Regions from separate parts of the Fructobacillus evanidus genome, predicted to be linked through region 3. Evidence: riboswitches for the same ligand, from Rfam matches in the RefSeq annotation. Region 3 holds a riboswitch; each other region holds the start of a gene.
The links. Region 3 has a riboswitch for thiamine pyrophosphate ahead of thiS (sulfur carrier protein ThiS). Riboswitches for the same ligand answer to the same signal wherever they lie in the genome.
Positions count from the first base shown of each region.

Region 1: it holds a riboswitch for thiamine pyrophosphate, as region 3 does, so the genes downstream of both, AABI08_RS02745 (TenA family protein) here and thiS (sulfur carrier protein ThiS) in region 3, are expected to answer to the same signal.
Region 2: it holds a riboswitch for thiamine pyrophosphate, as region 3 does, so the genes downstream of both, AABI08_RS02265 (solute carrier family 23 protein) here and thiS (sulfur carrier protein ThiS) in region 3, are expected to answer to the same signal.
Region 4: it holds a riboswitch for thiamine pyrophosphate, as region 3 does, so the genes downstream of both, AABI08_RS02395 (3-oxoacyl-ACP reductase) here and thiS (sulfur carrier protein ThiS) in region 3, are expected to answer to the same signal.

Region 1 is NZ_CAUZLM010000003.1:51,379-57,172, forward strand. It holds gene AABI08_RS02720 (pyrroline-5-carboxylate reductase family protein) at 1-23, shown strand, start outside; gene AABI08_RS02725 (PH domain-containing protein) at 114-587, shown strand; gene AABI08_RS02730 (PH domain-containing protein) at 577-975, shown strand; gene AABI08_RS02735 (PH domain-containing protein) at 896-2,158, shown strand; gene AABI08_RS02740 (MarR family winged helix-turn-helix transcriptional regulator) at 2,345-2,803, opposite strand; TPP riboswitch at 2,935-3,023, shown strand; gene AABI08_RS02745 (TenA family protein) at 3,170-3,826, shown strand; gene thiD (bifunctional hydroxymethylpyrimidine kinase/phosphomethylpyrimidine kinase) at 3,823-4,638, shown strand; gene thiE (thiamine phosphate synthase) at 4,651-5,298, shown strand; gene thiM (hydroxyethylthiazole kinase) at 5,295-5,794, shown strand, end outside.
Region 2 is NZ_CAUZLM010000002.1:182,163-187,956, reverse strand. It holds gene trpB (tryptophan synthase subunit beta) at 1-403, shown strand, start outside; gene trpA (tryptophan synthase subunit alpha) at 396-1,190, shown strand; TPP riboswitch at 1,403-1,506, shown strand; gene AABI08_RS02265 (solute carrier family 23 protein) at 1,629-2,945, shown strand; gene AABI08_RS02260 (LuxE/PaaK family acyltransferase) at 2,938-4,062, shown strand; gene AABI08_RS02255 (acyl-CoA reductase) at 4,074-5,549, shown strand; partial or broken gene AABI08_RS02250 (SDR family oxidoreductase) at 5,552-5,794, shown strand, end outside.
Region 3 is NZ_CAUZLM010000012.1:6,624-12,417, forward strand. It holds gene AABI08_RS07630 (Zn-dependent hydrolase) at 1-379, opposite strand, end outside; gene AABI08_RS07635 (MFS transporter) at 369-1,487, opposite strand; gene AABI08_RS07640 (hypothetical protein) at 1,472-1,657, opposite strand; gene AABI08_RS07645 (thiazole synthase) at 1,675-2,445, opposite strand; gene thiF (sulfur carrier protein ThiS adenylyltransferase ThiF) at 2,449-3,102, opposite strand; gene thiS (sulfur carrier protein ThiS) at 3,109-3,306, opposite strand; TPP riboswitch at 3,435-3,524, opposite strand; gene AABI08_RS07660 (YueI family protein) at 3,780-4,154, shown strand; gene AABI08_RS07665 (replication-associated recombination protein A) at 4,223-5,512, shown strand; gene AABI08_RS07670 (hypothetical protein) at 5,693-5,794, opposite strand, start outside.
Region 4 is NZ_CAUZLM010000002.1:210,825-216,618, forward strand. It holds gene AABI08_RS02380 (hypothetical protein) at 1-252, opposite strand, end outside; gene AABI08_RS02385 (hypothetical protein) at 330-893, opposite strand; gene AABI08_RS02390 (hypothetical protein) at 1,093-1,845, opposite strand; gene AABI08_RS02395 (3-oxoacyl-ACP reductase) at 2,014-2,766, opposite strand; TPP riboswitch at 2,867-2,956, opposite strand; gene AABI08_RS02400 (hypothetical protein) at 3,154-3,303, shown strand; gene AABI08_RS02405 (hypothetical protein) at 3,334-3,462, shown strand; gene AABI08_RS02410 (NINE protein) at 3,596-3,865, opposite strand; gene AABI08_RS02415 (MFS transporter) at 4,071-5,633, opposite strand.

The sequences.
Region 1 (5,794 bases), on a different contig from region 3:
TCTTGGCAGCAGCTGGTGATTAAAAGCCTTGAGCTTTTAAGTGATTGAAATCAACTTGGGACCAAGGAGCGAAACCGCTTCTTAGCCCCATTTTTTTATGAGAGAGGGAGAGAATGATGCAAGCACTGCCGGAAGCAATCAAAAAAGTCTGGTACATCATGGAAGTCATTGGCGCCATCGTAATTTTAGCCATTTACTTTGCTGGAAATTGGGCTTTACAACATTTTTTGAAGTTTTATCTACCAATTTGGGCAATCTGGGGTCTCTTTTTGGCCATTGTGCTCTGGTTTGTCGGCGGGATCTTATTAGTCCGTTACCGCTATGCTTTTTACCATTTTATGGTTAACGGAACGAATGTCGAAATTAAAAAGGGCTTCTTCTTCCGGACTCATACTGCGATTCCAATTGCCCGGGTGCAGAACGTCGATTTGGACCAGGGACCGATTTTACGGGTGTTTAAATTACAACAGGTGCATATTTTGACGGGTGGCTCCGGTCATCAAATTGAGGCTTTAACGGAGGAGGAGGCCGAAAAGTTTAAGGATAGGGTCATGACGTTGGCCAGGGAGGCCCGACATGAAGGCTAAGCACTTACATCCCCTTGCTTTTGTTTTGGATTTTTACCGGCAGTTGAAAAACATGGTGGCCTTTGCCTTAGCTATTCTGTTCTTTTTCCACTTTGCTTGGTGGGAGTGGGCCTTGCTTTTCTTGGCTATGGTGGTTTGGTCGATTTTAAGTTTCTGGATGAAGACCTATGAACTCACGGAGACTGAACTGATTTACCGGTCGGGCGTGTTGGAACGTCAGGTCCGCCACTTGCCCTACCACAAAATTCAAAATATTCATCGAAAGCAATGGTTTTTCCTGCAACCGTTTCATTTGGAGGACATTGCTGTTGACTCCGGGGGGGAAGGGGGCCAAGAAAAATCAGATTTCCCTCTCCGTTGTGCCAACGTGGGTAGCGCTGGTCCTTGAGCAAAAGCGACAGGATGAAACGACCAATCTGGTTGCCTTGATTGAGCGGGCACAAGTTCAGGCACAAAAAGAAGGGCCAGTGACACAGGAGCCAGATTTGTCAGCCGCCGAGGAAACCCCGCAGAGGCAGCCGCTTGAGTTTGAAAATGACCAAGCAACCGCCACTCGAACAAGCTCATTGCGGTCAAATGGTTCTAGTAGACAATCTGATGACTCCTACCGGGCCTCAATTTTTTCTCTGATTACCTATGCCGTGACGACGCCGGAAGTCATCTTTCAATTTTTTATTTTTGTTGGCGGGGTTGCCCACTTAGATCAACAAGGGGTAGTCAGCCGTTGGCTTGAGCAGGAGTTTACTAACCATGTTCTGGGCCTGGGCGCCCTAGTAATGGTCTTGCTGGTGGTTTTGTTTGTCCTGATTGTGGTTGCTTTTAACGTGCTGCGAACGGTGATCCTGTATTTTGGTTTTGAAGTTCATCATGATGCTGGTCATTTGACAATCTCTCGGGGACTTTTTGAACGACAAACTATGCATTTGTCGATTAACAGGATGCAAACCGTTGAGATTCGTCAAAATATTTTCCGACAGTTATTGGGCTTAGCGACCGTTAAAACGCGGTTGATTACCGATGAAAATGGCGAAGATAAGGTTTCTAAAAACGTACCAACCTTGATTCCAATGGTAAAATCAGGAGTTGTTGACCAGTACTTGTCACAGTGGCTGCCTAATTTTCCTAATCGACCAGTACAAAAGACTAGTGGGTCGACTTATCAAATTTTGACAATGATTCGTAATGGTCTCTTTTGGACGTTACCATTTGGGCTTGCCATCATCTATGTCTTTCAACGGTGGTTGTTAGTCGTTGTGCTGGTTTTGCTTGTCTTGGCCTTTGTTGCCGGTGCCGGTGTGTATAAAGGAAAGGCGACAACCGCTCAAGTGGTTAACGGACAGATCCTTGTTTTAAAAACGGCGAAGAATTACGAAACCATCACCACCTATATGGCCTGGGATAAGATTCAGTCGCTTTCAATTAAGCAAAGTTGGTGGCTGGCCCGTCGCAATCAGCGAGCCCACCTTGCCGTGGTGGTCCGAACTGATACCAGTACGAAGGTGTTGACCGTCCGTTACTTGCCAATGGAGGAGGTGCAGACCATCTTTGATTGGTACCAATCGCTTGGCTAAAACGCACATTCGTTGCAGAAATCAGTGAATAAAAAGTGGCTTGGACTGTCGTGTTTGATTGTAGGTGGCTCCGGTCCAATTAAATGATATAATGGCACTGATTTTTTTGGTAAAAGAAAAAAGAGTCGAGAATACAATCATGTATTTTCGGCTCTTTTCAATTGGTGTTGATTTACTTGGACGATTTTAGTAGTGGTGGGTTTTGACGACTGCCTGAGCCTGATCAATGCTTTCTGGCAAAGAGGCGTCAAATTGGCTCCACAGATCTTGGTCAAATTGATTGACGATGTCTAAGGCCTGTTGCAATTTTTCCTCACCAGCCTGGGTTAATGAGAGGGCTTTTGAACGCGGATTCTTCTTACCGGGGTAGCGGTCTAAAAGATCTTCGCGACTAAGTTTGGTAATAATAGCTGAAGCAGTCATGGCATCAACGTCTGCTGCCTTGGCCACCATGATTTGAGTAATCTCGGTATTTTGTAAACTGAGGCCATGGACAGTAGCCAGAATTTGAAATTGGGGGTGGGTCAAGTCAAGTTCACGGAGACGGTATTTCATTTGGCGGAACCAATCAGTATATAAGTTGAAGAATTTCTGATTGGTCGAATCCATGTAGCGAGAAAGTGAAGCAGTTTTGACAGGGCTCATGGGAACCTCCTTGGTGTTAGTGCTGATTGATAAGTATACTTATAATATAACTGATTTCACGGCAGGTGGCAAGTCCGTACGACGAAGTTTTTCACACGGGTTCTAATTTCCGTGCTATACTGCTTGTGTGATAAATAAAGTTGGGGTGCCCTGAGCTGAGATTATACCCATTGAACCTGATGCCGCTAGCACGGTCGCAGGAAACTTCGAAAAACGGATTTAAATCCTGATGCCTTTGCCCATTTTCGGCAATTGTTAGCAGGCCAGAAGTCCTCAGCTCAGGCTGAGGGCTTTTTATTATGTTCAAAAAGGTGACTGCCAACGCCACAGTCCGCCAAAATAAAGTTGATGATTGAGGAGAAAAAAATGACAAAAACGCTGCCGTTTTCCGACCGCTTTATGCAAGTGATGGAAGAACACAAGGCTGATTTTTATGCTAATCCCTTTATTCAAGCAATGATTGCTGGGGAGGTTCATCCAAAGGCACTGCTCTACTATGTTCAGCAAGATTATCGTTACCTGGGTCATTATTTGCCATTGTATGAGCAGGTCTGCCAGACATTGACCGGGCAAACAATTGATGCCGAAGTGGTCGACGATCATCGCGAATACACTGCTCATAAGATTTTGTTGGATTTGGCTCAAACTGACGATAAGAGTATCCAAGAGGGCAAGTATCCAAATTCAATGGTCACTGACCAGTACGTCAACCATATGGTCAAATCAGTTGAAAAGGATCCGTTTATCGGTTTGGTTGCCTTGGCTGCTTGTCCCTATGACTATGCCTACTTGGCTGATTTGTTGATTCGTGATGGCCTCATCAAGCCGGATAATCCCTTTATGCCATGGGTTGGCTATTACCGGGGGATTGATAAGGGCTTGACGCGACCAATGTTGGCTTTGGTTAATCAGACGGCCGAACAAGTTAGTCCCGAAGTGCAAGAAGAGGCCTTGGCTGCTTTTATCCAATCAACGAAGTATGAAAATCAATTCTTCCTGCAGGGAATGGAGGCAACAAAATGATTGATCCAAACCAATATCCGACAGCATTGACCATTGCGGGGTCTGATTCTGGTGGTGGCGCCGGCATGCAGGCCGATATTAAGACCATGCAGGCATGCAAGACTTATTCGACGGTCGTGGTAGCCGGGTTAACCGCACAAAATACACTGGGTGTGCAGGGTGCTTATCCAACTGATTTAGCCGTGATTGACCAACAGTTTGCCTCGGTGATGGCTGACTTTGATGTCCGTGCAGCCAAGACGGGGGCACTCTTTGACGAAGCTCGCGTCCTCCAGGTGGCGAAAAATATTCGACACTACCAACAAAAGAATTTTGTGGTCGACCCCGTGATGGTCGCCAAGGGCGGGGCCACCTTGCTTGACCCAGCCGGCATTTCGGCCTTGAAAAATCATCTGTTGCCATTAGCAACGCTGGTGACACCAAACCTTCCCGAAGCCGAACTTTTAGCCGATATGAAAATCAGTAACCGCGACGACATGGTTACTGCCGGTCAAAAGATTCAAGCGTTGGGTGTTCCAAATGTCATCGTCAAGGGTGGCCATGGGGAAGGCCCAGTCATTTATGATTATGTCTTATTAGAAAACGAAGAAGGCTTTTGGTTGGAAGGAAAAAAGGTTGAAACGTCAAGCAAGCACGGGACGGGGGACACCCTCTCGGCTGCGATTACGTCCTTTTTGGCCCAAGGTGATTCCCTGCGAGAAGCAATTGAAAAGGGCCACCGCTATATGAATGCCATTATTGGTCAGCCACTAGTTATCGGTCACGGTCATGGTCCTTTGAACCATGGCCAGTGGCCGAATCCAGAAGATTAAGAGGGAAAGATAATGAATTTTGATCCTGCATCATTAACGGTTTATCTCGTTGTGGGTAGCCAAAACGTCAACGACGATCCAAACGAAGTGATTCGCGTCGTTCAAGAGGCCTGTGACGCCGGCGTAACGGCTGTCCAGTACCGCGAAAAGGACCACTCAAAGTTGAACCAGGCGGAAAAGGTGGCGCTGGGCCAGAAAATCAGAAGCATTACCAAAGAAGCCAATGTGCCTTTGTATGTCGATGATGACCTGCCTTTGGCACTGGCCATTCAGGCGGATGGCCTGCATGTTGGTCAGGGTGACACACCGGTGCGAGCCATCCATGAGGTGGCACCTGATTTACTACTTGGTTTATCCGTCCATGATCTAAAAGAGCTAGCTGCCAGTGAAGCTGATTTGGCAGTCGTTGACTACTTGGGCGTTGGGCCGGCTTTTGCAACGACCAGTAAGGAAAAGGTCAAAGAGGCTATTGGGCCAGAAGGCGTTTTGGCGGTTGCATCCAAGAGCCCGCTATCGGTTGTGGCCATTGGTGGTATCCATGAAGAGAACTGCCAGGAATTGGCGGAGCTGCCGATTGCGGGTGTTGCCGTGATTTCGGCTATTACCGCTAGCGATGATATTCAACGAAGTGTTCAGAAATTACGAGGAGTGACAAAATGAGTCAAACAATCTTAACTGCCGTTCGCAAGAACCAACCCATCGTCTTGAACGTGGCCAATAGCGTTACCCCCCAATTGGTGGCCAATGCCATCGCCTATATTGGTGCTTCACCAATCATGCTCGAAGATCCGCTGGATGCCGCTGATTTGACGAAAATTGCCAACGCCGTGACCTTGAATTTGGGTTCAACTTCTGAAAATTCACAAAAGGTGATGATTAATAGTGGGAAGACAGCCAACGAATTGGGCCTTCCCGTTGTCTTCGATCCCGTTGCTGTTGGGGCAACGCCATTGCGGTCAAAGCGGGCCAAGGAACTCTTGGAATCCGTTAAGGTGAGCATCGTGCGTGGAAACCTCGGTGAGGTAGCGACTCTGGCTGAAGTCGAATGGGAAAGCCATGGCATCGATGCCGGTAGCGGTACGGCTGATCCAGTTGAAATTGTCCAGAAGGCTGCTCAAAAGCTTGGTGCCGTTGTAGTCGCAACTGGTGTTCATGA
Region 2 (5,794 bases), on a different contig from region 3:
TACTGACTTGACGGCGGCGACCATCGAAAAAGGCCGGTTGGGTGTCTTTCACGGCATGAAGTCGCTCTTTTTGCAAAATGACAGTGGCCAGATTAACCCGGTTTATTCGATTTCGGCTGGGTTAGATTATCCAGGAGTTGGGCCAGAACACGCCGCCTTGGCTGCCGAACACCGGGCCCAATACGTTGGTATCACCGATGATGAGGCGGTGGCTGCGTTTGAGTACATTGCCAAGCAGGAGGGGATTATTGCCGCGATTGAAAGCTGCCATGCCGTGGCCTATGTGCAAAAATTAGCGCCAACATTGCCAAAAGACCAGGTCATTGTCTGCACATTATCTGGCCGTGGCGACAAGGATGTGGCAGCGATTGCCAAGTACCGGGGGGTTGAAATTCATGAGTAAAATTAGTCAAAGTTTTAAAAATCATAAAAACTTTATTGCCTTCGTCACTGCTAATGACCCAGACATGGAAACGACTGTTAACAATGTTGTAGCCTTGGCTGAAGGTGGTGCTGATGTCGTTGAAATTGGGATTCCCTTTTCTGACCCAGTCGCCGACGGTCCCGTTATTCAGGCGGCCGATTTGCGGGCCCTGCGCGACCATAATTTACCGATTGAATCAATTTTTGCGGCGGTGAAGGAAATTCGACGACAAACAGCGGTGCCCCTTGTTTTCTTGGTCTACCTAAATATTGTTCTCCAGTATGGCTATGAACGTTTTACCGCCGACTGTGAAAAGTTCGGTGTTGATGGCCTGATTATTCCTGATTTGCCCTATGAAGAACGGGGAGAATTGGCTCCCTTTACTGACAAGCACGGTCTGGATTTGATTCCGTTGATTACGGTGACGTCTGGTGAGCGCATTCCGATGATTGCCAAAGAGGCGACCGGCTTTATCTACCTGGTTTCTTCTCTGGGGGTGACGGGCACTCGCGAGTCCTTTGCTTCTAATTTAGCGGAAGTTGTTGGACAAATTAAGGCGGTTACGGATGTGCCTGTTGCCATTGGCTTTGGCGTGCATACCGCCGACCAGGCGCAAGCAATGGCGGAATTGGCCGATGGGGTCATTATTGGATCTGCCTGCGTCCAAATTGTGGCCGACAATGGTCAAAATGCACCGGCAAAGCTACAGGCATACGCCGAGGAAATCCGCGCTGCTGTTGATGATGTAACGGTTGGGGAAGGTTAATGCATTGGTCAAAATAGAGTGCCATTGCAAACAGCTAAAAGGGATTAGTGATTGGCATCAAGGTGAGAGTTGTTGCTGGTAGTGTATTTGTCTGACTTTTGTTGATCGCACTTTGACTTTTGCTATTAGTAGAACCGTTTTAAATTAGGTTGAACAAAAGTGTCTTATATTTGTTCTAATTTTCAATTTCATGCTATACTGAAAAAAATTAATTAATTCGCAAGGGGAGCATCACGCTGAGATTAGACAGAAATGTCTTAGACCCTATGTACCTGATCTGGTTAATACCAGCGTAGGAATGCAACTAATATCGATAACAGGGGTCTTTTTTTAAGGGCTTTTTGGTTGAGGTTGAGTTCATCATGAATTCAACCTTTTTCTTTTGCTGGTAAAGACCGGACAGGGTGGATTGATGAATTAAATTTTAGGAGAGAAAGAATGATTCAACAGAACCATCAGCAGCAAGAAAGTTTCCAAGAAGAGGTGCCATTAAGCACCGGTCAGACACTATTGATTAGTATTCAACACATCTTTGTTTCCAATGTTTGGCTGGATCCGATTTTCGTTGCTTCGGCTGCGGGCCTCTCGTTAGCTTTGTCGACGAATTTGATTAGTGCCATTTTTTTGGCATCTGGTCTTGTGACGATTTTTCAGGCTTCAAAATTAGCGCGGCTACCGATTGTGCAAGGCCCTTCAGCGGCCTTTGACGCCTTAATGATTAGCGCTGGTAAAACTGGGGGATTACCAGCCGCCGGTGGTGCCGTCTTTCTCAGTGGCTTTATTGTTTTGCTGATGTCGTTATTTGGCTGGGTTCATCGCTTAGCCAAGAAGCTGACACCTGCGATTACCGGGACCATTATTTTTTTGGTCGGCGTTTCGCTTTCAAGTTTTACAATGTCAGAATTATTAGGGGGTACGCCCGGAACAAAGGGCTTTGCATCACCGAATGTTTTGCTGGTGGCCATTGTGACCACTTTGATTGTTGTCTTGGGATCGTTGTTTGGCCGCGGTTACTGGCGTAAGTTTTCCTTTTTGTTGGCCCTTGTGGTGGGCAATCTTTTGGCCGCAAGCTTGGGGATGATTGACCTGTCAGGCGTCAAAAGCCAACCGCTCTTTGGTCTACCACGCTTGTTCCCGTATGGACTATTTCGTTTTAATTGGGATATTTTCTTGACCTTCTTCATCGCTTATTTAGTGGCGGTGATTGAAGCTTTGGGTGTTTATGAAGCATCCGCCGATGTTACCAAAGAAGAATTAAGCTCAAAGCGTATTAGTCGTGGCATTGCTGGTGAAGCGGGTGGCTCCATGCTTTCCTCTTTGATTGGTGGTTTTCCAACCACTGCGTTTGCCCAAAACTTAGGGGTGATGAAGTTGACGGGGGTTCATTCTCGCAAGCCAATTCTATTGGCTGGGGGATTGCTGATTTTACTAGGGTTCGTGCCGAAGTTTGCAGCAGTTCTGGCTTTGACCCCAGCACCAGTGATTGGTGGAATGTTTTTGCCGGCAGCGGCGACTTTGTTGACGACGGGCTTTGCCACTCTGCAGAAGTCTGATAAGAGCGAAGCAACACGGATGAGTATTGGTTTGTCTTTGTTGTTGGCCATTGCCTTGCCATCTTATGCAAAAGGCTTTTCGGGTATTTATCAATCACTCTTTTCAAATAGCATCTTAGTTGGTGCCTTGTCAATTGTGACCTTGCATATTCTATTAATTGTCGTCCCAGGATTTTTTGGAAAGGAAAAGAATCATGAGTGATTCAGCAGTTGCAACGATTCAAGAAGAAATTCTGAATTTTATTAATCAGTACCAGGTCATGAACGGGCATGGTGAAAGCGATGAGGATTTTAACCGGCTGGCCCTTGATTTGTTTCAATATCAATTTGACCATAATTTGCCCTATAAAAAATATGCGCAACAGCAACGAAAAAGTCCACTAATGGTCCATCGGTGGCAAGACATTCCATTAATGCCGATTCAGGGATACAAGAAGTTAACGCTGTCAACAACGTCAATTACGGCGGACGAGGCTGTTTTTATGTCGAGTGGGACAACGGATAAAAACCACCGTAGTCATAGCTACCATCCAACTTTTGCTGTTTGGAATGAATCGATGAAAGCACCTTTCAAACAGTATGTTCTCCCAGATGTTGATCGAATCACGATTATTGGTCTTTTCCCGGATGAAGAACACTTAGAAAATTCTTCTTTGGCTCATTATGTTAGTCGCGCCATTGCCGAATTTGGTGACCAACACAGTCGAGCGTATGTCGACGAAGACGGCATCGATTACCAGGGCGTGGTCGCTGCTTTGAAGGTGGCAGAAGAGGACCAGCGTCCCGTGATGCTATTAGGCGCTAGTTTTTCCTACGTCCATCTTTTGGATTACCTAAAACAGCAGAAGTTGGTCTTTCACCTGGCTGAAAAAAGTCGAATCTTTGATACTGGTGGGTTCAAAGGCCAGTCACGTCAAGTAAGCGAAGACCAGCTGCTAGCTGATTTGAAAGAAGCCTTTGGTGTTAGTCGTGACTATTATTTGAATATGTATGGCATGACGGAAATCAGTTCACAGTGCTATGATCAGAACTTGTGGCACCTTAGCCAGGGGCTGGACCCAATCTATAGTAAGCAAACACCGGCATGGGTTCGCGTCAGAATTTTAGATACCGATACCTTGGAACCGGTTGCGCCTGGAGAAAAGGGTGTTTTGGCCTATTATGACCTTTCGAACTGGAACTCATGTTTGGGGATTTTAACAGAAGATTTAGCAGTCCAGGATGAAGCTGGCTTTACCTTGCTCGGTCGAATCGCGGGGGCGGGTGCGAAGGGGTGCTCGATTTCGATTGATCAACTACTGCAAGCCAATCAGGTATGAAAGAGGTCTTAATGGCTGAAGAAGTAGAGACAACAAAAATTAACTTGTTCTTGGCACCAAACGAGAGTCAATTTGACCGATTGGAAACCTGGTCGATTTTGGTGGGCAATCAACGCTATGACTTACAGTATCCTGATTTGACGAAGGAAGAAGTCAAAGCGACCATTGAGGCGTTGGAAGACCATCAGCAGATTTTTTTAAGTCAACTTTCGGTTGAACAAATCGTGACGATAATTAGTGCTGCCGCCGAAAAATGGACGAATCCGGAGTACAAAGAGCGTCAGTTGGCATTAAAGTTATTACCGGTCATTACGGGATACAGCGAGGAAACCATTAACTTAGAAATCAGGCGTTATACGCGCCTATTTCGTACCAAAGAGTTGCGCCGGTTTTTAAATACGGAATTGGCAAATCCAGCGATTTTGGATGCTTTTCAGCCACAAGCATCAGGGAGCTTGACGAAGGCCTATGGCCCTAAGACAAGTTTTCACGTTTTTTCCGGTAATATTCCGGGCCTTCAGGTTTGGTCACTTGTGATGACATTGTTGGTAAAGTCAGCTAGCTTTGGGAAAACTTCCTTTGCTGAACCACTTTTTCCGGTGCTCTTTGGCCAAAGTTTATTAGAAGTGGAACCGAGGTTAGCGGGCTGTTTGGCGATTTTTCCGTGGAAGGGGGGGAGCAAACCGGCAGTCGAAGAGGCGGCCGCGGCCAACACGGATGCTACGATTGCTTATGGTTCCGACCAATCTGTGAAGAAGGTTCAGGCATTAGTGCCGGACGGCCATTTATTTTTGCATTATGGCTATAAAATCAGCTTTGCCCTGGTTGGCCAAGAGTCATTGGCGACAGACCGTTACCAAGACACCGTTAATCGGGCGGGTGCGGACATAGCGATTTATGACCAGCAAAGCTGTCTGTCGCCACAGTGTATTTTCGTTGAACGCGGTGGTGCTTTGTTGCCAAAGGACTTTGCCAGTGCGTTAGCAGCTGATTTGGCCAGCAAGCAACAACGATGGCCCCGGGCGAGTCTTGATGACCAACAGGCAACAGCCATTAACCGTTTACGTGCGCAATTTCAATTAGAAGCAATTGATGATGACAGCTTGACGGTCTTTTCTAGTCCGAAAAAGACAGATTGGACCGTTGTTTACCACGATCAGCCAACCTTTACGAGTTCACCATTAAATCGGTTTGTGCATGTAGTGGCTGTTGATGATTTACTGACTGTGCCGAACTACTTAAAACCCTATCGTCAGTATTTACAAACTGCCGGTGTCGCAGTAGCACCAAAACGTTTGTTATCAATCACGAATGTTTTGGGTCAAGCGGGTCTGTGCCGAATTACCGCTTTAGGTGAGATGACTCGGGCGCGGCCTGGTTGGCACCATGATGGTCATTTTAATTTATTAGATTTGTTGCGGTTTACGGATATTGAGTCAAGTGCAGAAAGTTTGGCTGAACACTTGGATCTAGATGTGGAGTGGTAAAGATGCTATTAGAAAATCAAGTGGCACTAGTGACTGGTGCTAGCCGTGGAATCGGCGCTGCCATTGCCAAACAATTTGCTGCTGAGGGCGCACTCGTTATCGTCAATTTCTTGAAAAATTAGGAAAAAGCGGCTGCAGTTGTGCAAGAAATCCAAGCAGCTGGGGGACAAGCAGTAGCTTTAGCTGCGGATGTTTGCGATGAGCAGGCAGTGCAGAAAATGATGACGACGATCGATGATAATTTT
Region 3 (5,794 bases):
GCGAGCCCTCCTCTTCTGAAAAAATAACAGCAACGAGTGGCCGCCGTACACGTTGTCCTGATTTGACAATTTGACTAACCGACAAGACGCCAGATAAAGCGCCATAAAGTCCATCATATAAGCCACCATCAACAACCGTATCCAGGTGTGAACCAACCAGAATTACAGGTTCTTTGGGCCAAGTCAAATCAGCAGTCGCATACAAGTTGCCGATTTCATCAACCCACGGTACCAGTCCCAACTCCTTGATAATGTCGACACACCGTTTCTGTGCCTGACACCAGGCCTGATCATAAACCGTTCGCGTATAACCCTGATTTTTCGTGCGACCAATTGCTTGAAAACTCTCCAAGAGGTCGTTAATTTTTTTATCCTGCATTCCTCTGACTCAATCCAAAACCAAGTAATCCCAACAATAGCAATGCCGCTGCCAAATCAAAACCAACCGCCAAAGACCCAGTCGCATCCGTTAACCAGCCCGTCAGATATGGCGCCGTAATCGAGGCCAACATCCCCAAAAAGTTATAAAGGCCAAATGTTGTTGCAACTCGACCTTTTGGTGCATGACGACGAATAACTTGCAGCAACAGTGGGTCAATTGTCATTTTCCCGGTCAACCCATACAAAATCAGTGCCAAAACAATCTGCGTTGAATTTTGACTTAGACTGCCCAGCACCAATGCCAAGGCCGACAGCGGTACAAAAAGGTATAGAAACCGCCTTGCATGTGCTGTTTGATCTAATTTTTTCGCCAAAATTAAGGCACTTGGAATGGCAATCAAGGGCACAATCGAAGCAATCAAACCGACAAAACGTTGGTCAATGCTTTTCATCCCCAACAAAAAGGTTGGCAACCAGGTTAACATCGCAATCTGTCCATAAATTGAACAGAACAAAAGCCAATAAGCACCAATTAACTGTCGCTTGAAAAACGGTCGCCAATTTTTTGGTGCTAATGTCCGGCCAAATGATTGCTTTTGCCCATCATAAATCACATTCTGCAGCTTGGCTCCGTGCTGTTGGCCACCGTGTGCATTCCACGACTTTTCCCCTTGCCGAGTCAGTCGTCCTTCATTGGGCAAGCCATACAGGTACAAGAAACCAACCATCATCGTTGGTAAGGCAATCACTAAAAAGGGGGTCGACCAGTGGTCCCGATTTTGAATCACCAGTGTACTAGCCAGTAAGGTACCAAAAATCTGTCCAACACCCTGCCCACTATTAATAATGGCCATCCCCAAAGTTGCATGGCGGTCACTAAGGTTTTCATTAATTAATCCATAGGCTGGACCGTAAAAACTGCCCTGTCCTAGACCAACCAAAGCCCGTACCAGTAGAAAAAGAATAAAGGTCGGCACAATCCCCGAGAGAAAAGTCATTGTCGCAAAGAAGACAAAGCCCAAAGCGACGATAGTCTTCTTCGAATGACCATCGGCCAGACGTGAAAATGGTAACTGACTAACCGTATAGGTTAAAAAAAAACAGATGAAATCAGTCCCAACTCAGCATGGTTTAAACCAAAAGACCGTTGAATTTCCGGCATCACTGGATTTAAGATTGTCCGATCGGCATAGATAAAAACCCAACCAAGAAAATTAATCAGGACGATTCTCTGTGCTAACGATAAATGAAGCCTTGCCCGTTTTGGCTGAATCATGACCAGTCCTTTCCTTTCTAACCAAGACTCACGCCTGCCAGCGGTGAAGATGGCGCAGCCTTTTTCGTCAACACTCGTCCTGGTTTGGCCAAGTAGGCCTTGCGACCAGCTTCAATGGCTAAGTGAAAGGCTTCGGCCATCAAAGGAATGTCTCCCGCTGTTGCCATTGCCGTATTGGCCATGATGGCATCGACGCCCATTTCCATGGCTTCGGCTGCTTGGCTTGGACGGCCGATTCCGGCATCCACAATAATTGGCAGGTCAATCTCGTCGACCAAAATTTGAATCAAATCTTTGTTGGAAAGGCCCTTATTAGTGCCAATTGGTGCGCCCAATGGCATGACGGCAGCTGCACCTGCATCGACTAATTGCTTTGCAATATTGAAATCAGCCAAGACATAGGGCATAACGATAAAGCCTTCCTTGGCCAAAACCTCAGTTGTCTTTAACGTTTCATAGTTATCGGGCATCAAATACTGCTTATCAGGAATCACTTCTAATTTAATAAAGTCACTCCCACTCAGTTCACGAGCAATTCGCGCCATCCGGATTGCCTCCTCAGCGTTGGTGCACCCCGAAGTGTTTGGCAAAATGGTTGTCCCCTGTGGAATAAAATTTAAAATATTTTCCTCAGCTACACTCGTTCGGCGAAGAGCCATCGTGATAATTTCCGCTTTGGCATGGTTAACCGCTGAGTCAATCAGCTCATATGAGTACTTACCAGATCCCAAAATAAAGCGTGATTCAAACTGGTGGCCACCGATGACTAATGGATCATTTGTCGACATTTTTTACTCCTCTACTGTCTCTTTTTCTAGAATTAAACGTAGGATTTGGTTCGCCTGGTGTCCAGCACAAATCAGAACACGAGCAGCCATCAACCCTTCCGATCCCTTGGTTTGGCCATCACCACAAAGGTAAACATGGTCACTTTGCCGGACGGTTTGAATTTGATTGGCATCGTGAACACCGGCTAAGCCATTGCCCATCACGATTGGCGTCTCTGGCAAAACCTCTTGCGCCCGCCGTAATAGCATTGCTTTCGCATTTTGATCATCAAAGGCTTCACAGATAATATCAGCACCGGTGAAGAGATCCAACACATTATCCTCCGTCACTCGTTCCTGCCAAGTCGTCACCTCCACAAAGGGGTTAAACTCTAAGATGTTTTGCTTCAGGGCCAAGACCTTTGGTAAGCCAACCTGGCTTAATTTAAACTGCTGACGGTTCAAGTTACTATGCTCAATTTCATCAAAATCAATCAGGGTCAAATGACCAACTCCGGCCCTGGCCAACGCAATGGCGATATTTGATCCTAACCCTCCTGATCCAGCAATGGTCACATGGGCGGCTGCCAACTTATCCTGACTGTCAGCCACATTGCGATCCTTCATTTTTAGGTAGACGGATTCCACCGCCTGGCCATCAATTGCAATCGTTGTCATTTTTTTCTAACCTCCACCTACAAAGGCAATAATTTCCACCTTGTCGTTTTCAACCAACACCGTTTCAGCCAAAGCCACTTTCGATAAAATTTGACCATTGAGTTCGACAACCACGTTTTCGTGATGACTGTTTTGTTCTTCCAGTAGACTCAAAACCGTTACACCTGCGACGTTGTCCATCTGTTCGCCATTAATTGTCACCATCTCTTTTCTCCCTTCTGGGTCTGACCGCCGAAAAAATCAGTTTTCCCTTGCAGCTGCTACCCCTTTTTGTTAAAAATTGAACAAAAAAAGCTGTTTCCACGTCAAAAACGCAAAAACAGCTTTCAAAAAAACTATCATCACTATCTTCCTACGCAGACGTTAATCTAATCAGGTTCAATGGGTATAATCTCAGCCAACCGGCACCCCAGATAATTCGTATTCAATTTTCGAAATCAATATAACATGGATTTTTTAGCCTGTCTACTCAATAAGCAGGACAAAATTTCACCGGATTTACTAGACCAATTCTAATAAAATTTTTATCGTTACTGATTTTTCATTAGCAGCAATCAACAGACTAGGTCAATCAACCGACGAAGGTTGAATAACACCCAAAAATAGCGGACAAGCCTTTAATATCCTTATCTTTTTCCGTATAATTGTCTGTAGTAAAGTAATTGGAGGATAACCCAATGGATGATGTTAACAGCCGTTTAGAACAGGGACAGCAAGGTAATGGCGGTCCCAAGATTAACCCTGATGAGCAGCGCCTTTACCTAGGCACTTTTCGTGAACGAGTAGTCGCGGCCGTTAAAGAATCAAAGGCCGATGATAGCCAAGTTCAAGACGAACTCAAGGCGCGGATGGCCAACTGGCCGGACACGACCTTACTGATTGACCAGGATGCCTGTGGTGATGCCTACATCAACTACTTGCAAATGGCCGTCAGCACCAATCACCCCTATACCCTTTTATCTGATTTTGAAAGAACAACACAAACAGACGACCCCTATGCGGTCGTTCTTGCGGCAAAATCAGCCGTAAACCAGGAATCAATTGACCTGTAACCTGACGAAGCCGGTTTCAACCGGCTTCTTTTTTATCAAGACAAAGCCATACTAATCAAGGAGCCTTCATGCCCGGACAAAAACCACTGGCCTACCGGATGCGGCCAACAAAAATTGAAGAAATCGTTGGCCAAGAAAACCTAGTCGGCGAAAATAAAATCATTTGGCGGATGGTGGAATCCAAGCGCCTGTCCTCAATGATTCTTTACGGTCCACCCGGAACCGGTAAAACCTCGATTGCCTCGGCCATTGCCGGCTCGACGAACTTTGCCTTTCGAGCCTTGAACGCTGCCACCGATTCGCAAAAGGACCTACAGGTCGTTGCCGAAGAAGCAAAAATGTCAGGGACAGTCGTCCTTCTTTTGGATGAAATTCATCGTCTCAACAAGGTCAAGCAGGATTTTCTCCTCCCACACCTCGAGTCGGGCGCCATTATCTTGATTGGGGCAACAACGGAAAACCCGTACTTAAACGTCACGCCGGCCATCCGTTCCCGGACTCAGATTTTTCAGGTCCAACCCTTGAGTGACCAAGACATCAAAAAGGCCATCAAGCGGGCACTAACGGATAAGGAAAACGGTCTTGGCAACTATCAAGTGAACCTAGCCGACGAAGCCCTCACCCAACTTAGCCAGGCAACCAACGGCGATCTTCGCTCCGCCTTGAATTCCTTGGAATTAGCAGTCCTTTCGACCAAGCCGGATGCAAACGGGGTTATCCAGGTGACCTTGGAGGTCATCGAAGAAACGACTCAGAGGCAGTCACTTGTCGCCGACAAGGATGGCGATGCCCACTACGACATCATCTCAGCTCTACAAAAATCAATTCGGGGATCGGATGTCGACGCGGCCCTGCACTACGCCGCCCGCCTGATTATTGCCGGCGACCTGCAAATCCTGGTCCGGCGCCTAATTGTGATTGCCTACGAGGATATCGGCCTCGCCAATCCAAATGGTGCTCAACGCGCCGTAACAGCCATTCAAACTGCTGAAAAATTAGGACTGCCCGAGGCACGGATTCCACTGGCCAATGCTATTATTGAACTAGCATTATCACCCAAGTCCAATTCAGCTTACACCGCAATGGATGCTGCCATCGCTCAAGCCGGCCGCTCAAAGGCCCAGGCCATTCCAGACCATCTGCGCGATAGTCACTACAAGGGCGCCGAGAAACTCGGCCACGGTAACGACTATATCTACCCTCACGACTTCCCCAATGACTGGGTTGCTCAGCAATATCTCCCAGATGCCATCAAGGATGATGCCTACTTCCAGCCAAAGGGAAACTCGAATTTCGAGCAGCAGTTAAAGGACGTCAATCAAAGTCTTAAAAACCAGCAGCGTCGTGGCTTAAAATAAACAATACCAATCTGATTTTCAACGACAATTTTTGATGATAATTACTCACAAAAATCAGAATGTCAAGACTAGTATTTTTAGACAAAATCAGTATACTATTAGTGAATACTCTGGTATACGCATTGCTACATTAACAGCTTTTTCCTTACAACCTTTTTATTTTGGACGGGGATCCTCAGGTCATGACATGCCCTTTCGTTCGGTAGTCAAAGCCCCCGGTGAAACGCCCACCTCGATAATTTCGAGGAAAATCTGAGTAGCGGTTAACGGTGCCAAAAGAGT
Region 4 (5,794 bases), on a different contig from region 3:
CGCCTCATCGCTAATATCGCGACGACCAAAACCTGTATCCGGCCGTTCGTCAACAACCCGACGCTTACCACTACGGACAATGTAAACGATCACTGCCGCGATAATCAATGAAAAGATCCAGTGATGTAGGAAGAAACTCAACACTAACAAAATACCAACTAAAATTAAAAAGTATGAAAATACATTTAAAGTGAACCGGAAGAGTGAAACAATCCCCCAAATCACTAATATTAAGCCAAATAATAAGAACACGTTTTATACCTCGTTCAATATACTAATCGTAACTTTATTGTAACGTGAATAGATTAAGCGGGGATATAATAACACCGTTATCGCACCTGGCTCACCAAGTAATCCTGGTAGGCCTGTCGATTTTGCTTCACGCATTTCTTCAACAATTTTTCAAAGTAATCGGCTGGACTTGTTCCAATCACGGGGTTTTCCCGCCGGCTTAAAGTCGTATGAACAAAATCACCATCATCAAAATCTAAAAAGTTTGCTGCAATAGTCTTGGTGTCTTTAGTCTCTTCTACGACCTTGTAGTGCTCGATTTCATCAAAGTTCTCAAAAAAGTAAAGGTTGCCGTCAGCATCAGCATGGTCCAAATCGTAAAACAGATACTCCGTCTTCACGTCGATAAAGAGGCCGTCACCAAGGTTTAAAGCATTTTCATCCTCGAATTGCTTCTTTAGATAGTCATGAACCTCTTTTGGTGTATGAACATCAAAATCAAAAGAATCATCAGCCATTTGGTTTTGTTCAGCCAACGCTTGGTTAACCTCATGGTGTAACACTGCCCGAAGAACTCGACGGCGTTGCGCTAAATGGTGTCCCTTCACAATTGCAGTCAAAAGAAGCAAACCAATAATAGTCAATGAAACCAAGAAAAACATTCTAACTCTCCCAAACAATCAAAAATCAGGACCTTTATAGACCTGATGTTCAACTGGACCTAATAGATTTGTGCCGGCTATTTTAAACAAGGCCGGTAACTAACTCCATTAGTTTAACTCTCTTGTTGTCAGTTTGTCTATCATTCTGATAACAATTTATTGAACTTATGTTCGCCCATCAAAATAAAGCGCACGTCAATTAGTCACTCGTCCCCGCAATTCCTGGCTGATCATCACTCTGGAGAGAACTAACATCCGGATGCAGAGATGAAACTTGTTGCGCTAAAATGCCTTCAAAATAGTCGGCTGGGCTAGTCCCCAAAACATCATTGGTAGCCTTACTTAATTCAATATCAGCAAAGTTGTACCGGCCCATATCCGTAAAATGAACGCCAATCACCTTAGTTTCCGCCGTTTCTTCTCGAATCTTGTATTCCTGCACGGCAGAAAAATTTTCTAGCAAGTATTTCCGTCCCCGCTCCTCGGCATCACCTAAATCAAGAAACATTTGTTCATTTTTTGTATCAATAAACAGACCATCCCCCAGGTTTAACGGATGATTTTCTTGAAAATTTTGCCAAGCTTGGTCACGCCGTTCAGCCGGTGTCAGTTCAACTGACTGAGTAATGGCAATTGGTTCCATTGGGGTTTCATCATGCGCAGTGTCGATTACTGTTGGGCTAATTTCTGCAGTATGATCATCACCTACCTGCTCCACATCAGCTTCATCATCTGAGTGCCGCGAACCATAGATCCAGCCAAAAATCAGAATCGCCGCAATTACCAGAACAGTCAATAAAATTCCCGTCTTGTGATCCAAAACAAAGTTCAAAATGTTCAGGGCAATATAAAGCAAAATCAGATATGGCAGCATTTCGATAATTTTCATCGAAAGCCAAAAAGAAAACCAAATGCCAATCAGCACAATTGCAATCAAACCAATAATAACCATCGTTATGCCTTCTCTCTAAAAACTGTTATTTGATGGCCAGCAGTCTGCCAACAGTAACATTTACTCCTGATTTTAACGCTAATGATTCTAATTAATCTATTACACTTTGTTTTCATTTTGCCAAATAAAAAACAATGCCCGTCTTGGACATTGCCAAATTTGTTCAAATTAGTTCATTGTCAAACCGCCGTCAACCGTCACGTTTTGTGCCGTCAGTCCCCGACCCTGATCACTACCGAGAAAGAGGACAGCCTTGGCAACATCACTTGGTTCCGTCACTTTTCGCAACGGCGTTGTTTGCTTGATGTAGTCGAACACTTCCGGTGTTGTGACCGCACTAGCATCCGTTGTCTGCAAAAGACCACCCGAAACCATATTGACGTTGATGCCAAATTCGCCCAATTCAACTGCCAAATTGCGGGTAAAACCAATCATGGCAGCCTTGGCCGTGGTGTATTCATGGTAAGCCACAACGGGATTTTGGAATAAATTAGTCCCGATATTAACCACTTGACCAGCTTTTTGCGCCATCATTTGTGGTAAAGCACTTTGCGTCACATTAAAGGCTCCCTTCAATGTACCATCGATTTGCTCCTGATAAGAATCCCAAGTCAAATCCTTAAAGAGCTTCTGTGCCACGGGATCAAATTTAAAATTGATGAGGGCGTTGTTCACAACCGTGTCAAGTGAACCAAATTTAGCAACGGCTTGTTGCACCATTTGATCAACCTCGGCCCGATTCCGGACATCAGCTTGAATAGCCATAGCGCGGTCCTGTCCAATTTCTGCTACCAATTCTTCGGCCTTCTCTTGACTGTGATAATAATTAATCACCACTTGGAATCCATCTTTCGCGAAAGTGCGTGAAATTTCTGCTCCCAGGCCTCGGCTACTTCCCGTAATCAAAACTGTTTTCGACATTCCTCTACCTTTCCTTTTAGAAAGGCATCTCAGTGACTGACCTTATGCCGTTTGCTGCAAATAAAAAGGTGCTTTCTAGATAGAAAGCACCACTAAAAAATCATTAGCAATGACACTTTCCTCCGCTAGTACTAACTAGTTCAGGTTCAAAGGGTTCTTCTCAGTCAAATCGACGCCCCTAGCGTTGCTTATATTTTACCATATGAAATCAGCCATCAACCATATTTTAGACTGATTTTAAAATCAAACATTTAACGGCTTAATAATGACTGATATGCCAGCCCAAATCCTTTAAATTTCATAAAAAATCAGCTCTCATCATTGAAAAATGAATCGCTTTACTTACAATGGGGATAGAGAGTTGATTGAAAGAACGGAGGGGAACCTATGAAAACAAAAGTCATTAGTGCGAGCACCTCTAGAGGCTTTGAACAAAATTTAAATGCCGCTATCAGCAATCTAGAAGCCCAAGACTACGAAGTGCTGTCGATTTCACCTTGGTCACTCACCTATCGCGCCATTATTCTATATAAGTAATCTGATTTTGTATGAAAGGAAAATAACCTGATGAACGATAAAAACAAAGAAAACGAAGATCAACAACCACGAGACACGCTCTACACACGCCCATGGTTCATTATTATCGGCATCATTGCCGTGCTGAGCATGGTTGGGTACGTTGCCCTGCTAGGCTAAATTACTACTAATACCAAATCAGTATTGAATTGGCCTGCTTTAACAACATCAAATAAAAAATAAAGCCCACCGTTCAATAACGCTGGGTTTTATTAGTAGTGTCAGTCAGTTATCTTCCTTGAAAAAGTAACTCTTAGTTAGCGTAACGACCATTAATAAATGTTAATTCATTGCTATGGTTGTTTGATCCATAAGCTTTTACAAGCGCAATCACAAAATCAACAAAGGGCCAAATGCCCAAAGTAATCCATGAACCGATGAAAAGCTTGAACAAACCTAAACCGATTTGTCCCCGAATAAAGCGATCAACACCAAAGCCACCAACCAAAAAGTTGCAAACCCAAACAAAAACATGCTTGTTCACAGTGTTAATTTTTGCATTGCCGTCATATACAGTATCCATATATTTTTTCTCCTTATGTTTCAAGTAATCTGATTGAGAATATCCAACTACAATTCTATCATTTATTTTACTTTATTTACAGAGAGGATGTCGTTTTGAATACGATGTTTTCATAAATCAGCCACACAGCATAACGGGAAATAGACATAAGAAAAGCCCCAGAATATTATCAACATTCTGAGGCTCAAATTAAGATGAATAACAACTACTTATTTTTAGCAGCTTGGCCATCTTTTAACAAGAAAAATGCTAGGACGGCGGCAACCGTCAAAATAGACGCCGAAACCAACATCACACTGTTCATTCCTGCGTAAAATGCTTGCGAAGTCGCATGCCGAAGATCACTCACAATAGCCATTGGCGCTTTTATATCTTGTGAGATTATGCCATGACTTGAAAAAGGTCCTTCTGCCAATAACTGATTTTTGATCTTTTCAATGCTTGCTAAGTGGACATCAAGCGAATTGAAGAAGGTATGCAGATGACTGTCATATGCCTTACTCTGAGACAATCCTAGGATTACGACCCCAAATGATGTTCCTAACTGCATAAAGACATTGACTAAGCCAGACACCATGCCAATTTCATCCGGTTTTGCATCCGCTAGTGCTGCATTATTCAATAATGGATTGACAAGCCCGTTTGATACTCCCAGCAAAATCAATGGCAAAATCAGTTCCTGATATGAAAGCTGAGTTGTCATGGCATTAGCAAAGAGTAGTAGACCGACAGCACCCACTAATAAATTAATCGCAATGGTCCGACGATTTGAAAACTTGTTAGTTAAGTAGCCGGCAACTGGCCCTAAAATCAAACTCCAAATCGTCATCGGTACCTGACGTAACCCGGTTTCAAAGGCTGCATATGACAGCGCATTTTCCATCATTGATGTGATGAAAATTTGCATCGCATAAACGCCTGATCCCAAGGCAAAGGCAACAATAATAGAACCAACAAAATTTTTATTTTTGAACAGAGATAAAGCCATCATCGGCTTTTCGATTCTAGATTCAACGATGATAAATAGTACTAACAGCACAACAGCCGCCATTAACCAAAAGGCAATCTGTGGATTAAGCCACGATAATTGGGCGTGATTTTCCTTTTGGATTAACCCATAAACAGCAGAAAAAATGGCTGTCGATGATAAGATCATTCCCCAAAAATCAATTTTCTGACCTTCACCATACTTAGGCGTCTCCTTTGTTGTGAAATAAACTAAAATTCCCGCCAATATACCAATTGGAATGTTCACATAAAAGATTGATGGCCAGCCAAACGATTCTGATAAAATACCACCAATTAAAGGACCTGAAACGGTTGAAATGCCCATCACCGATCCTAAAATACCTAAGGCCATCCCCCGTTCTTTTCCATCAAACAAGGAAGCAACCAATGCTAGCGCTAAACTCATTAAGCCTGCGCCACCAAATGCTTGAATCACTCGACCAATATTTAAAATCAGTAGTGATGGTGCTAAGCCATTAATGGCTGAAGCCAACACGAAAATCACCATACTAATTAAATAGATTCGTTTACGGCCATACATATCACCTAATTTTGCAACAATCAAGATGACCACCGCATAAGAAATTGTATAGGCACTAATCACCCATTGAACGTTGCTAAAGTTGGTCTGAAAACTTTCAGCCATAATTGGCAAAGCAACATTCACAATGGTTACGTCTAACAAACTCATAAAGACACCCAAGGATAGGGCAAATAATGCCCACCATTTCCTTGAATTACTTTTTACTGTATTACTCATTTTGTAATTCCTTTCCGATACAAGTAACAAGTAATCAGAACGGCTAATGTCATTAACAATGAATCACTTCATGATGATTTGTTGAATAAATCTTATTATTAGAGCAGCCCAACTACTCCAATTCGTATTCACGTAATCATTTTCGAAAGTAAATTTTTTGC